Regions from separate parts of the Inediibacterium massiliense genome, predicted to be linked through region 2. Evidence: riboswitches for the same ligand, from Rfam matches in the RefSeq annotation. Region 2 holds a riboswitch; the other holds the start of a gene.

Evidence for each region. Region 2 has a riboswitch for cobalamin ahead of BN2409_RS09795 (FecCD family ABC transporter permease). Riboswitches for the same ligand answer to the same signal wherever they lie in the genome.
Region 1: another riboswitch for cobalamin. It lies ahead of BN2409_RS10885 (class I SAM-dependent methyltransferase); the one in region 2 lies ahead of BN2409_RS09795 (FecCD family ABC transporter permease).

Annotation. Positions count from the first base shown of each region.
Region 1 is NZ_LN876587.1:496,768-505,150, forward strand. It holds gene BN2409_RS10875 (Na+/H+ antiporter NhaC family protein) at 1-1,424, shown strand, start outside; gene BN2409_RS10880 (MerR family transcriptional regulator) at 1,451-2,260, opposite strand; cobalamin riboswitch at 2,354-2,530, shown strand; gene BN2409_RS10885 (class I SAM-dependent methyltransferase) at 2,710-3,465, shown strand; gene BN2409_RS10890 (class I SAM-dependent methyltransferase) at 3,485-4,234, shown strand; gene BN2409_RS10895 (ABC transporter ATP-binding protein) at 4,251-5,990, shown strand; gene BN2409_RS10900 (ABC transporter ATP-binding protein) at 5,987-7,786, shown strand; gene BN2409_RS10905 (ABC transporter permease) at 7,786-8,383, shown strand, end outside.
Region 2 is NZ_LN876587.1:255,474-263,856, forward strand. It holds gene BN2409_RS09770 (peptidoglycan D,D-transpeptidase FtsI family protein) at 1-477, shown strand, start outside; gene BN2409_RS09775 (enoyl-ACP reductase FabI) at 491-1,258, shown strand; gene BN2409_RS09780 (cobalt-factor II C(20)-methyltransferase) at 1,311-2,006, opposite strand; gene BN2409_RS09785 (ABC transporter permease) at 2,310-3,041, opposite strand; gene BN2409_RS09790 (ABC transporter ATP-binding protein) at 3,042-3,890, opposite strand; cobalamin riboswitch at 4,054-4,230, shown strand; gene BN2409_RS09795 (FecCD family ABC transporter permease) at 4,351-5,409, shown strand; gene BN2409_RS09800 (ABC transporter ATP-binding protein) at 5,421-6,182, shown strand; gene BN2409_RS17715 (sirohydrochlorin cobaltochelatase) at 6,216-7,946, shown strand; gene BN2409_RS09810 (ABC transporter substrate-binding protein) at 8,029-8,383, shown strand, end outside.

The DNA.
Region 1 (8,383 bases), 240 kb from region 2:
CAGGACTTATGATTAGTGGATTAGATGTTTTGGTAGCTGCCCCTATAGCAACTTGTTATGCGATTATGGTTGCTATGCTTACACAAAAGTATAAGTTTAATGAACTTTTAGAGTTTGCATTTAACAACGTAAGAGAAATAGTCATTGTATTTTTTATTTTGATGTTTGCTTATGGATTAGCAGAATCTTTTATGGCAACAGGAGTAGGAGCAGCTATTATCAATATTGCTTTAAATTTAGGGATCACAGCCAAGACAGTAGCTTTGGTTGGATTTTTGGTAACTTGTGTATTATCTATTGCAACAGGTACTTCATGGGGAACTTTTGCAGCTTGTGCTCCAGTATTTTTATGGCTCAATCATATTGTAGGAGGAGACCTTATTTTAACTGTATGTTCTATTGCAGGGGGAGCTTGTTTTGGAGACAATATTGGACTTATATCTGATACTACTGTATTAAGTTCAGGACTTCAAAAGGTTGAAGTGATTCATAGAATTAGACATCAAGGTGTTTGGTCAGGAATTTGTTTGATTATAACAGCTATAGTAATTTTTTTAGTAGGATCATCTATGGGACTTCCTGATACAGTAGGTAGTGCAACAGAGGCTATTAATTCTATTCCAAAAGAAGCATGGGATGCACTCAATGAAGCAAGACCGTCAGCAGTAACTTTATTAGATCAAGTAAAGACAGGTGTACCAATATTTATGGTCATTCCTCTTATTATAGTAATTGGAATGGCAATAAAGGGAATTCAAACAATGATTTGTTTAGGAGCTGGAATTATTTCTTCTTTGATTTTAGGATTTGTAGCAGGAACTGTAACAAGTATTGTAAGTTTTTTAGACCTTATTTATACAGGATTTTCAGGAGCTGGAAGTTGGTCTATTGTGATGATGATGTGGGTAGCATCTTTTGGTGGAATTATGAATAGTATGCATGCTTTTGAACCTTTGTCAAAAACTATTGTAAAAGGAGTAAAAAGTGTAAAACAACTTATGTTTTGTAATTCTTTACTTTGTTTAATTGGAAATGCAGCTTTTGGAGATGAAACGGCAGAAATTGTTACCATCAGTCCTATTATCAAGACCATTACAGATGAAAATGTAGAAGCAAGTGAAGAGGATATGTATACCTTAAGACTTAGAAATGCAACATTTGCAGATGCATTTGGTGTATATGGATCACAACTTATTCCATGGCATTGCTTTGTACTCTTTTATGTATCTATTGCAAAAGCAGTGTATCCACTTCATAATTTTGTACCAATTGATATCATTCAATACAATTTCATGGCATTTATCGCAGTAGGATCTATGCTACTTCTTACGATTACAGGATGGGATCGTTTTATTCCTCTATTTAAGCTTCCATCTGAACCAGATGTAAAACTAAAAAAAGATATTGTAGCAAAAGAAATATAGCTGAGGATTTTCCTCAGCTTTGTTTTTTAATAAATAGATATAGATACCTCTGTTACATAGTTTGAAGGATCATTTGTGAAAAAACTGTTAATGATTTGTGTTTCGTAGATAAATCCAGTAATAGCAAGCTTTTTTTCTCGAGCATAGGACAATAAAGTATTTCTTGTTTCATGTAGATTTTCATAAGATCCGTAGTGATAGGCGCATAAATAAAGTCCTTCTGGCTTGTATAAGCAACTTTTTGACTTATAAGGGTTGTCTAGTTTAATAGAAATTTTTTTGACTAAAAAATTTCTATTGGGATCTAAAGTTACAACCCATCCATAAGACCAGGGCATTTGTGTATAGCCTTTAAAATGATATTGTGCCAATTTAGAAAATGTTAAAGAAAAATCATTGGTATGATCATTAGGATCAATATCTAATGTGAAAAGATATTGATCTTTTATATACTTTTGATAAATTTTATGGGGATCATATAAAGTTTCTCCTTCTTTGATACGAGAAAGATTATGTTCTAAAGATTTTTTCATTGTTTTTAGTTTTTTAATTTCAGTACTTAATGTTTCAATTTGAGTGGTGAGCATTTGTTTTGTTGTTTCTAATGAATGATTACTTAATATAGTTTGAATATCATTTAATGAAAAACCACTGGCTTTTAAAGACAGTATTAAGTAAAATTTAGGGAATTGGTTTAAGGAATAATATCTATATTTTGTTTTTTCATTTACATAGGAAGGTTTAATTAGATTGATTTTATCATAAAAAATAAGTGTTTGTTTGGTGATATTAAATATTTTACATATTTGTCCAGATAAAAAATGAAAATTTGACATAATTCCTCCTTAAAATATTTGACTATATAGTAACAATATAGTTTATAATGAATAATGTCAAATGAAATTCATAAAGGTATATTTGTAGTAGACAATTTTATAGGATCATAAATTTTGATAGAGCAATCTATCTTCAGGGAATCAGGTGAAAATCCTGAACAGTCCCGCTGCCGTATAAGCTAGCTTATGCAGATGCCACTGGAAATACTGGGAAGGCGCATAAAGTGACAAAGCTTGAGTCGGAATACCTGGTTTATGATTTGTATAAAAGATTTTTTACGAGCGATGAAAAATCTTAGAGAGATAGTGTCTCTGATTTTTTGTACCCTTGTAAAAGGGTACTTTTTTATTTTATAAGGGCAGGAGATGGTGGAGGGGGTATACAAGAATTTTTAACATTGATAATGATACTAAATATTATTGTTAAGGTAAAAAGTAAGGATGGTAATATGAAGAAATATATTTATAATTACTGGGAAGAAGAAGCAGATTGGTATGATGAAACGCTTCCTTCAAATGTGAAATATGAGGATCTATTGAAAGGTTTGGCTAACTATATTTTTTCTTATATTCCAGATATTGAAAAAAAACAATCATTAAATATATTAGAGTTAGGCTGTGGAACAGGAAGGTTGTTGATAGAATTATCTAAAACTCATCACAACGTAATGGGAGTGGATATATCTTGGAATATGCTAAAAATAGCAAAAGATCATGGGAAAATTTTAAATGTTCCTATTGAAGTGTATCAGATGGATGTACATTCTATGCTATTTGAAGAGGATTCATTTGATTTATTAGTTGGAAGCAATGTTGTTTGGACTCTTGAAAATCCAGTCAAAGCCTATGAAGAATGGTATAGAGTACTAAAGCCTCAAGGAAAGTTAATAGTATTGGATGCAAATTGGAATTTATGGCGGTATAACCCGTTAGAAAGAAAGAAGTATCAACAATACCAAGAGTATCTAATCCATAAATATGGCAGAGGGACACATACATATAAAGACTTATTTTATGGAGAAGAAATTGATAAAAAAACATACTTAAGTGATAAGTATAGACCAGATTGGGATATAGATGTACTCAAAAGTATTGGTTTTCATAATATTCAAATTCAACATAGTGTTTCTGACATTATATGGGATTCAAAGACTATTGAATTAAATCATTTGACACCACCATTTATGATTTGTGCACAAAAATAATAAAATAGGAGGAATATATATGGATTTTGGAAAAAGAATTAAACAATATTGGGAAGGGGAAGCAGATATTTATAGTGTTTGTATAGAAGAGGAATTAGGAAACTTTCAAAGAGAGGCATGGAAAAAAATAGTATTAGAGTATGCACCCAAAAAACAATGTTTAGATATCCTTGATATCGGAACGGGCCCAGGATTTTTTCCTATTGTTCTTGGAGAGGAAGGACATCATGTAACAGGAATTGATATAACAGAAAATATGATTTCTTATGCAAGAAAAAATGTTGAGAGGGCTGGAAGTAAAGCAAATCTTTTAACAATGGATTGTCATAATTTAGAGTTTGAGGATGATACTTTTGATTTGATTGTGTGTAGAAATTTGACTTGGACATTAGATAATCCTATTCAAGCCTATGAAGAATGGCATAGAGTATTAAAACCTTCAGGAAGATTATTAATTTTTGATGCCAATTGGTACTTGCATTTATTTGATGAGAAGCTAAGAGAAAAATACGAAGAAAATGAAAAAAAACTTATTGAAAAATACGGAAGAAAAACACATAATCATAAAAACAATGTAGAAGGAGATGCGCTTAGCAAAAAGTTGTTTATGAGTAATAAAGTTCGACCACAATGGGATTTGAATCAATTGATTCAAATGAAATTTTCAAAAGTCTTTTCAGAAATTAATATCGTAGATCAAGTTTGGGATGATATGGGAAAAGAATTAAATGCAACGACTCCACAATTTTTAGTGGGAGCAGAAAAATAGGCAAGGTGGCTTAAAGATGGGTGGAAACTATTTAAGATTAGTGACTTTTTTAAAACAAGCGAAAAAAGAAACTTTGTGTAAAGTTTTTTTGGGACTGTCTATAATTGCTTTAAATTTTATGCAAGCAATGCTTCTTGCAAAAGGTATTAGTAATGTCATTGAAAGATGTAGCTTTATGAAGATGATTACTTATTTGATGATGATTGTTTTGGTAATTATAACAAAATGTTATTTGATACGATATCAAGAAGGTTATGCAAAAAAAATGGCTGCAAAGATTAAAGGAATGATTAGAGAAAAATTACTAGATAAGTTAATGGTATTAGGTCCCGCATATCAAAATAAGAAAAGAAGTGGCAATATCCAATCTTTAATTACAGATGGAGTGGAATCTTTTGAAACTTTTCTAGTGTATTACATTCCCCATGGGATAGTTGTATTTATTGCAATAAGTTGTGCGATTACATATATGATTCAATTAGACAAGATTGTGGGGGTTGTGATTATATTCATGGGGCTTTTATCTATTTTGATACCTCATTTCCTTATGCCAGCCATTTCTAAAATTATGATTGAGTATTGGAAGTCTTATGCATTTTTAAATGCACAATATATTGATTCTATGCAAGGAATGAGCACTTTAAAAGCTTTTGATGCTAGTACAAGAATAGGAAAACAATTGGCTAGTGATGCCCGAGATTTTGCGAAGGAATCTATAAAAAATACAGGAATGTCTTTGGCAGATTCTGCAATAATTGTGTTTTTTACTATGTTAGGTACAGCATTGGCAGTATTGATAGGAGCTTTTCATATGTCAAATGGACAACTTGGATATAATGAGCTATTGATTATATTATTTTTATCTGGTGAGTGTATGAAGCCTTTTTATGAGTTAAATACGTATTGGCATGGAAGTTATTTGGGTTTTTCTGTTGCAGAAGAGTTATACCAGATTCTTGATGAACCATTAAAGCAAGGAGATCATACGAAGAATAAGGTTGTATCTAGTAAGAACCTTAATATAAAGTTAGATGGTGTATTTTTTAGATACAATGAAGATTCAGGCTATGTATTAAAAGATGTAAATATGGATATGCAGCCTGGAAGTATGACTGCAATTGTAGGGGAATCTGGTTCAGGAAAGTCAACTATTGTCAATCTACTATTGAGATTTTTTGATACAGAACTAGGAGAAATCAAATTAGATTCTATAGATATTGAAGAATATGATATTTCGTATTTAAGAAATCAAATTGCAGCAGTATTTCAAGATACATATTTGTTTTATGGGACAGTTAAAGAGAATTTACGTATGGCAAATCCCCATGCAACAGAAGAAGAAATCATAGATGCAGCCAAGGTTGCCAATGCACATGATTTTATTATCAATCTTCCAAATGCTTATGAAACTGTGGTAGGAGAAAGAGGTGCTACTTTATCTGGTGGACAAAGACAGAGAATCTCTATAGCAAGAGCAATTTTAAAGAATGCACCTATTTTAATTTTGGATGAAGCTACTTCAAGTGTGGATATGAAAAGTGAGAAATTAATTCAAGATGCTTTAGAAAAATTGATGAAGAATAAAACAACTATTGTAATTGCTCATAGATTATCTACCATAGAAAAAGCAGATAAAATATATGTGCTAAAAGACGGAAAGGTCAAAGGGGAAGGAACACACGAAGAACTTTTATGCAACTGTGAAACGTATCAAGGACTTATTCGTGCACAGGAAAATATAGGAGAAAACATATGAATACGAATAAAAAAACTATAAAAAGTAATAAATATCGATTTACTTATATTATGAAACTTTCTAAAAAACTACATGTTTATCTACCGAGAGTGATTGGGGCAATTGTAAGTGGAATTTTAAACCATCTTTTTACTATTGCGATAGCGGCTATATCTGCTTACATGGTTGGTTTAGCTGTACAAGATAAATTAAAGGATTGTTTTTTTGTTCTTGCAAGTACTATGGTTATTTGTTTGATTATGAGAGTGATTGCATATTTTAGTGAAATGTGGCTTGCTCATGATGTGGCATTTAAAGTATTAGCTGATTTTAGAATTATGCTTTTTCAGTCCATAGAGAAAGTTTCACCAGCAATTTTATTAGATATGAGATCAGGACAGCTAGCTTCTACTTTAATGAGTGATGTAGAACTATTAGAATGGTTTTTTGCCCATTCTTTTGGAAGTACCCTTGTTGCTGTGATCGTACCTATGGTTTTAATTGCTTTTATGGGATGGATTCATCCCATATTTCCAATCATGATGCTTATATTTTTAGGAGTACTTGTTAGTATACCTTGTTTATTAAAGGATAAGGCTGATCGTCAAGGCGAAAAAGTAAGGTGTCAGTTAGGAGATGCAAGTGCAGTAACGGTAGAAGGCATACAAGGGATGAAAGAGATTTTGACATTGAATTATCTAAAAAAATATAAAGAAAAAAATAAAAATTATATGAAAAAAATGTATACTAGCCAATTGGAGTATGGAAAAAGGTTAGGAACAGAAGGAGCTTTGATACAAGGGGTATTAGGGATTGCAACACTTAGTATAATGGGAGTTGCTGCTATGTTAGTAGTACAGGGGAAAATGGAATTTGAATGGTTTCCAGTAATTGTGATTTTATCAGGTATGACATTTAATCCAGTGATTGAAATATGTAATACAGCACGCAATTTTGGACTTATATTTGCTGCAGCCAATAGAGTGTTTTTAGTTTTAGAGGCAGAGCCTTTAGTAAAAGATGAAGGAGAACATATAAACAATAAGGATATATATCCTAAAATTTGTTTTGAAAATGTATCTTTTTGGTATCAAGAGAAACAAAAAAAAGCTGTTAAAAATATAAGTTTTAAGGTAGATCATGGAGAAACGGTAGCGTTAGTAGGAGAATCAGGAGCAGGAAAAACTACCTGTATGAATTTACTTTTAAGATATTGGGATGTTAAAGAAGGACGAATATGTATTGGTGATAAAAATATAAAAAATATTTCATTATCAAATTTGCGTCAAATAACCTCAGCTGTATTACAGGAAGTTTATTTATTTAATACAACCATACGCGAAAATATTAAACTAAGTAATCCTGAAGCTACAAATGAGGATGTAGAGAAAGCTTGTAAATCTGCTTTAGCACATGATTTTATTATGAAATTTCCAAAGGGTTATGATACTGTAGTAGGAGAAAGAGGAACGTCTTTATCAGGAGGACAAAGGCAAAGAATTGCAATTGCTAGGGCTATATTAAAAAATGCTCCTATTTTAATATTAGATGAAGCTATGTCTAGTTTGGATACAGAAAATGAAAAAGAAATACAAAAAGCTTTAAAAACAAATTTTCAAGATAGGACAATTTTAGTTATTGCACATAGATTGTCTACGATTCAACAAGCTGATCGTATTATATTTATTCGGGAAGGAAAAATTGAAGAAATAGGTTCTCATGATGAATTAATGAAAAAAGATGGATTCTACAGACAGATGATTTCCTCTCAATTTAAAAAAGTCAATGCAAAAATGCCTATTGAGGTGATGGGATAATGAAATATATATTTCACAGAATACTTCTTTTGATTCCAATATTGTTTCTTTTATCTATTATTACATTTTCTTTGAGTCATGTTTCTTCAGGTGATCCAGCTAGAGTGATTGCAGAAAAAGAGTATGGAAGACCAACATTAGGACAAATTCAAAAAATAAGAATAATGCATGGATTAGATAAACCTTTTTATCAGCAATATATTTTTTGGATGAAAAAAGTATTAAATAAAGATTTTGGTATTTCATATAAAACATCGAGACCAGTTATGGAAGAAATACAAGAAAGAGTTACAATTACTATAAAGTTATCTTTGGTAGCATTTTTAATTCTAATAGGTATTGCTATACCTATGGGAATATTTTGTGCTCTCTATCCAAATAGTTTATTGGATAAAATGTGTCAAGTAGTGTCTTTTACGAGTGTTTCCATTCCATCATTTTTAGTAGGACTTATTCTACTCTATATTTTTGGTGTAAAGCTACAATGTATTTCTGTTTTAGGTTGTATGCAAGATTATATTATGATTCCAGCTTTTACACTTGCTTTTAGTTATATAGGTATTGTGATAGGACTTATAAACACCAGCATGAGGCAAG
Region 2 (8,383 bases):
CTAACGAAACCAGAATTAGGAGCTACAGCTATTGGACAAGGTAAAATTTTAGTGACTCCACTGAATATGGTTATGGCGGCTAGTGCGATTGCGAATGATGGAAAAATAATGAAGCCGTATTTGGTAAAAGAGATTCTTAGTTCTGATGGAAGAACCATTAAAAATGCTCGTCCACAAATTCTAGGAAGTGTGACAGATGAGTGGACATCTCAAGAAATAAAAGATATGATGGTAAATGTAGTAGATCAAGGAACAGGAAAAAAAGCAAAAATTAGAAATATAAAAGTTGCAGGAAAAACAGGAACTGCAGAGAATGAATCCGATAAGGAGCATGCTTGGTTTGTAGGATTTGCTCCAGCTGATGATCCAAATGTCTGTGTAGTAGTAGTACTTGAAAATATTGGATCAACTGGAGGGTCAAGTGCAGCACCTATTGCAAGAGATTTAATGATTGCTGCCTTGAATAAACTCAAATAAAGGGGAGAAATAAATGTATCAATTATTAAAAGATAAAAACATTGTGATTATGGGGATTGCCAACCAAAGAAGTATTGGATGGGCTATTGCCAAAGCATTTTATGAATCAGGAGCAAATATTTGTATTACTTATCAAGGAGAGAAAGTATTAGATAAAATAAAGAGATTAACAGAAGATATGGATGTTTATCTTCTGCCGTGTGATGTTACAAATGATGAAGAAATCAAGAATACATTTGATAAATTAAAAAGTAAATGGAACGTGTTACATGGAGTTGTACATTCCATTGCTCATGCTAAAAAAGAAGAATTAGAAGGAATGTACATAGATACTTCAAGAGAAGGATACAAGATGGCACAAGATATTAGTTCTTACTCTTTGGTAGCTGTGTCTAGATATGCAAAGACTCTTATGCATGAGGGTGGAAGTATTATGGCTCTTACTTATTTAGGAGGAGAGAGAGTTGTAAAAAACTACAATGTAATGGGAGTTGCAAAAGCTTCACTAGATGCGAGTATCAAATATTTAGCAGCAGATTTAGGAATGTATAATATAAGAGTAAATGGGATTTCAGCAGGACCTATTAAAACATTAGCAGCAAAAGGAATTAGAGATTTTAATATGATGTTAAAGGAATTTGAAGAAAAGGTACCTGTAAAGAGATTGGTAACAACAGAAGAAGTAGCCAATACAGCTGTATTTTTAGCAAGTCATTTAAGTAGTGGAATCACAGGAGAAATTATTCATGTAGATGGAGGATATAATATATTAGGATATTAAAAAATGCAGGTTGAGTGTAATCAGCCTGCATTTTTTATGAGCATATTAATTGTTAATTTTCTTTGTTGATCAATATAGTAGAGAAATAAGAAATTTGCTCTTGTGTAATATTTTCTAAATCTGTAAAGACCACTTCTTTGTCTAAAGAAGAATTGCTTACTAAAATTGCATGTTGAATTAAATTATATTTTTTTAGTTTTTCAATAATTTCTTTAAAGTTTTTATATACTTTCATCAGTACAATAGAATTATAGTGTTGGAGAGTAAAATCAATTTTTTCTTCATCAGCAGTACAAGGAAGTACGACTAATGCTTCTCTATCCATGACAAGTGGAAAGTTTTGACTAGATGCAATATTAGAAAAAGCACTAATTCCAGGAATCGTTTCTATTTCTATATTTTCTTTTAAAAGATTCAAAATATATACATAGGTACTATAAAGCATTGGATCACCTAAAGTAATAAATCCTACATTTTTTCCATTTTTAACTTCTTTTTCGATTTCATCAGCAATTTCTTGCCAAGCTTTATTTTTTTCTTCATCATTGAAATTCATAGGAAAATGTCTTTGACGAATTTCCGTAGTAGGAAGAATATATTCTTTTACGATAGATAAAGCGAGACTATCTCCTCCTTCTTTTGGTTCTGGTGTAACTAAAAGATCTAATTTTTCTATTGTTTTTACTGCTTTGATGGTAACTAATGTGCTGTCTCCAGGACCTGTACCAATTCCATAAAATTTTGCCATATCGCTTGCAAATACTATTTAAGTATTTGCATTTCCCCCCTCCTATTATTTATAATACATAGGAAATTATATACTTAATAAGCTTATAGATCAGTCTATAATTTTCGTTATGTATTTCAAAAAAGTCGACTTATAAATCTTCTAAAGAAGACTTTTTATTCTTTAGTAAATTATATAAATGAATAAATTGTGGATAATTTTAGAAAGTTAGATTTTCATCAAATTTTAAGCAACGGAAATTCTGAATAAAATAAAAGAATTTCGTTGGCGCCATGAGCAATTCCGAAGGAATATGCGAATTTTTTATATTTCTCTGTAACTTGTATAAACACCTAAGGCGTAAAACACTATAAAATATAAAGATAAAATCATGATAGAAAATAAACTACTCTCTCCTTTTAATGCTATATTTCTAAGACCTGATATAGCATGGGTAAGAGGAAGAAGATTAATAAAACCTCTAATGATATGAGGCATTTTTTGTAAAGAAAAGAAAGTACCACATAAAAAAGTCATAGGAGTAATAATAAAACTTGTAAATCTATTCATATCATAGTGAGTATTAATGATCATGGCTGCAAAATATCCAAAAGCTGCAAATAACATACTATTTAGAAAACATATAAATAAAAATGAAAAAGAGATATGAATATAAGCACCAAACATATAAGATACGATTAAAATAATCAATCCTGCATACATTCCTCTTAATGCTCCTGAAAGTACATATCCTAAAGTAAGCAAACACATATTTACAGGAGCAGTCATATAATATTCAAAGCTTTTTTCATGCAGTCTTGCTACAGATATTCTTAAAGATACGGCATTAAAGCTTGTATGCATAGTAGACATAGCAATCACACCAGGAATAATATAATGTAGATAGCTAAATCCTTCTATAGACACATTAGAGCCTAATCCCCACCCAAATGCAAGAAGATACAAAAGAGGGGTTATGACAGCAGCTGAAGTAATTTTAAAGGCTCTTTTTTTAAAAAAAACAAACTCTCTCCATAGTATTGTCAAAATTTCCATCTATATTACCTTCCTATTTGTAAAATTATAAAAGACATCTTCTAAATTTGTATTTCTTAATATGTATTCATCACAAAGAGAATGTGCATATAATTTTGCTTCGTCTAAAGAATCAAAATAATTATATTCTGTAATATTATGATCATTAAAATGTTCTACAGTAAAAGTGCCCAAGTTTCCTTTTAAATTTTCACTTGTATTACAATAAAATATTTTTCCTTGATCCATTAAAGCAATTTTATCACAAAGACATTCCGCTTCTTCAATATAATGAGTAGTCAGAAGAATCGTTTTTCCCATATCTTTCATACCCTTTAGCATGTCCCATATTTTTCTTCTTGTATTTAAATCAATTCCTACAGTAGGTTCGTCTAAAAATAAGATTTCAGGATCATTGATTAAAGCTTTTGTAATCATTAGTTTTCTTTGCATACCTCCAGATAAATGTTTAGCTGCTTTATTTTGGATATTTTTAAGATCAGAAAACTCTAAAAGATTTTCTATTTTCTCTTCTCTTACTTTTCCTTTTAATTTATAAAGCTTAGCAGCAAAGATAAGGTTCTCTTTGACAGAAAGTTCTTTATCTAAATTAATATGCTGAGGTACAATTCCAATGGTGTTTTTTAAAAAGGAATTAGATCTAGACATTTTTTGATTTTTAATGTATATGTTCCCACTATTTGGCTTGAGTAAACCTACAAGCATTTTGATTAAAGTAGTTTTTCCTGCTCCATTAGGTCCTAAAAGTCCTAAAAAACTACCCTTTTCAATATCTAGATTCAGATGATTCACAGCAATAAAATTTTCATATTTTTTGGTTACATCTTTTATTGAAATGATGTGGTCCACAGACTTCGCCCCATTTCTTTGAATAAAATTCTCCTATAACTCTAACAGAATCAAATTAATTAATCAATATAAGATTATAAATTTATGACATTTTATATCAATTAAAAAAGACAAATCGCATTGACACAACATAAATGATTCTGTATAATTTAGATGATCAAAACTGAATAAATTAATATTAGGTTTCTAAAAAGAATGAAAAGAGAAAGTGGTAAAAGCCACTGCAGCCCCCGCTACTGTAAAGCAGATGAAACTTTGAGTGTCCACTGGAATCAATCCGGGAAGGAAAAGAAGTAAAATGAAGCTAAGCCAGGAGACCTGCCTAATATTTAATAATATCCATCTTTCGGAGGGAAAGTGGAATATGCTTGAAAATGGTTATTCCATTTTTATGTATATCCGAGAGCTTTTCCAAAAGCTCTTTTTTGTATGCATAAAAAACTGAAAGATTGGAGGAAAAATGGAAAATAAATTTATACATATATTACAAAAAAAACGTTATAAAGAAAAAGTTGTAGCCATTGTTTTTATTATTTTATTATTTTGTACTTTTCTATTTTCGATTAATCTAGGAAAAGCATCTATAGATCCTATGGATGTAGTTAAAATTATTATTGGAAAAATCACAGGAAATATGCAACTGTATACAAACATTGAACAATCTTATGAAGTAATTGTGTGGAATATAAGAATTCCAAGAGCTTTAATTGCTATCATAGTAGGAAGTGGTTTGGCAGTTTCTGGAGTTGTTTTTCAATCTCTTTTGATGAATCCATTAGCTGATTCTTATACAATGGGGGTTTCCTCAGGAGCAGCCTTTGGAGCTACTATGGCAATTTATCTAAATTTATTTGTAGACTCTTTTCATGTTTCTGTAACTGTATTTGCTTTTATAGGAGCATTTTTAACACTAGGAATTGTCATGAGCATTGCGAAAGTAAAAGGTTATTTAAGTACTACCAACTTAATTATTGCAGGGATTATTGTAAGTTCTATTTTATCTGCAGGAATTAAGCTTTTGAAAAGCATGGCAGGGGAAAATGTTTCAGCTATTGTCAATTGGCTTATGGGAAGCTTGGCTGCAAGAAACTGGGAACATGTGATCATTAGTGTTCCAATTATTATATTTTGTATGATGGTATGTATATATTTTTCAGAGGATTTAAATCTTTTGTGTTTAGGTGAAAAGGAAGCAAAAGCATTAGGAATTGATACTCAAAAAATTCAAAAAATATTTTTGATTTGTGGATCTTTGATTACTGCTGTGTGTGTATCTGTAAGTGGTGTGATTGGTTTCGTAGGACTTATTGTTCCTCATATGTTAAGATTTATAGTAGGATCAGATAATAGGATTTTGATTCCTTTGTCCGCACTTTTAGGTGGAGAATTGTTACTTTTAGCAGACACGGGTGCAAGAACTCTTATGAATGTGGAAATTCCTGTTGGAGTATTGACTACTTTATTAGGAGGACCATTTTTTATCTACATATTTATGACGAGAAATAAATCCCTAAGATAGGGGGAATAGTTATGTATCAGATAAATAATTTATCTTTTTCCTATGACAATAAACAAGTTTTAAAAGGTATTGATTTTCATATTGAAAAAGGAAAAATGACTACAATTGTTGGACCAAACGGTTCTGGAAAAACTACCCTTTTGAATGTAATGAATGGTTATTTCGACCAATATAAAGGAGAAATTTTTCTTTTAGAAAAAAACATTAAAGATTATGATATAAAGGAATTAAGCCAAAAGATAGCTATCATTTCTCAAAATGTACAAATAAAATTTCCATTTACTTGTATGGAAATAGTTATGATGGGAAGAACCCCTTTTAAAGAAAGAATGAAAAATTTTAAAAAAGAAGATTTAGATATTGTGTATGAAAGTATGGAGAGTACACAAACATTACAGTTTGCACATATTCCCATCACCCATTTAAGTGGAGGAGAAAAACAAAGAGTGATGATGGCAAAAGCATTCGCTCAAACACCTAAAGTTTTATTTTTAGATGAAGCTTTTTCTAATATGGATATTCAATATACAATAAAGTTTTTAAATCTTTTAAAGAAAATGATCAAAGAAAAGGGGTTAACAGTAATTTCTATTATGCATGATTTGAATTTAACAGATCTTTTTAGTGATCATATATTGGCACTTAAAAATGGACAAGTTGTAGAATATGGGTTGACTAAGGAGGTTTTTCAACCTGAATTAATCAAAGAATTATTTGGAATATGTGTTAAAAAAACTGGGGAACAAGGACTTGTGGTCCTTCCAAATATGTAAAAAGTAATAAATTATATGTAAAGGAGTGGGAATATGAAAAAAATTAAAATTTTAAGTTTATTAATGGCAATACTTATGGTAGCAGGAGTTTTTGCTGGCTGTGGAAAAACTACTACAACAGAAACAACAAAAGAGGAGAGTAATAAAGTGAAAAAAGGTATTTTAGTTACAAGCTTTGGAACAAGCTATGAGGACACAAGAAAAGTAACTATTGATGCAGTAGAAGAAAAAATAAAAAAGGCTTTTCCTGATTATGAAGTAAGAAGAGCATTTACATCTAATATTATTATCAAAAAATTAAAAGAAAGAGATAAAATAGAAGTAGATACTTTAGCACAAGGTCTTGAAAAAATGAAAAAAGATGGTTTTGAAGAAGTAATCGTACAACCATTACATGTCATTGCAGGAGAAGAATTTAATGATATTGTAGATGAAGTTTCTAAATTTAATGATGGAACTTTCAAAAAACTAGCACTTGGAAAACCTATTTTATATACTCCAGAGGATTATAAAATAGCAGTAGACGGTTTAAAAGAACAACTTCCACAAAACAAAGAAGGACATGCAGTAGTACTTATGGGACATGGAAGTCCAAATCATGCAGGAAATGCAAGTTACTCTAATCTTCAAATGGTTATTGATGAACAAAAATTACCTGTTTATGTAGGAACAGTAGAAGGATATCCAACACTAGAAAATGTAATTAAAAAATTGAAAAGAGATAAGATTAAAGAAGTAACATTAATGCCATATATGTTAGTAGCAGGAGATCATGCACAAAATGATATGGCAGGAGATGAAGATGATTCTTGGAAAACAATTCTTAAAAAAGAAGGATTTAGTGTAGATACATATCTTCATGGATTAGGAGAAAATCCAAGATATCAAGATATTTATGTAAATCATACAAAAGAAGCTATAGAAGGAAATGGATTTGAGATTCCAAAACCTGTAGTTTATGAAGAAAAAGGAAATATGCAAGAAGGTAAAAAAGGAATGCTTGTAGTAAGTTTTGGAACAAGTTATGCAGATACAAGAAAAGTAACGATTGATGCAACAGAAGAAAAAATAAAAAAGGCATATCCTGATTATGAAGTAAGAAGAGCATTTACATCTGAGATTATCATTAAAAAATTAAAAGAAAGAGATAAAATTGAAATTGATAATCCAAAAGAGGCTTTAAAGAAAATGAAAGAAGACGGTTTTGAAGAAATAATCGTACAACCATTACATGTGATTGCAGGAGCTGAATACACAGATCTATTAAGAGATGTAGCACCATATGAAAAAGCTTTCAAAAAAATAACAGTAGGAACACCTATTTTAAATACTTCAGAAGATTACAAAGTAGCGGTAGAAGCATTAAAAGTCCAACTTCCAAAATTATCACAAGGTCAAGCAGTAGTACTTATGGGACATGGAAGTCCAAATCATTCAGGAAATGCAAGTTATTCTAATCTTCAATTAGCAATTGATGAAGCAAAATTATCTGTTTATGTAGGAACAGTAGAAGGATATCCAACGCTTGAAGGTGTTATTGAAAAATTGAAAAAAGATAATATCAAAGAAGTAACATTAATGCCATACATGTTAGTAGCAGGAGACCATGCACAAAATGATATGGCAGGAGATGAAGATGATTCTTGGAAAACAATTCTTAAAAAAGAAGGATTTACAGTAAATATTTATCTTCATGGATTAGGGGAAAATCCAAAATATCAAGAAATTTATGTAAATCATGCAAAAGAAGCAATAGAAAAATAAATTTGTGAATAATGAAAGACAACAAGTAAATAGACTGTATTTGCTTGTTGTTTTCTCTTATAAAAGTAAAAGGAGGAAAAATATGAAAAAAGTTTTAATGGTCTTATTATCTGTTTTATTAATTTTTCAGATAGGATGTAGTAAAGAAAAAGAAGTAGTCAATTCATCTAGTGCTAAGATAGAATTTGAGGATGATTTGGGAAATACGATTCAAATGAATGAACCTGCAAAGAAAATAATTTCTTTGTATTCAGCTCATACAGAAAATTTATTTGCTTTGGGGTTAGATGAAGAAATCATAGGAGTAGGAAAAAGTGATGCGTATCCACAAAAGGTGAGAACAAAAAAGATTTATGATTATAAGTCTGATCCAGAAAAAGTAATTGCAGCAGGTCCAGATGCAGTACTCATTCGTCCTTTTATCCAAAAAAGTTATC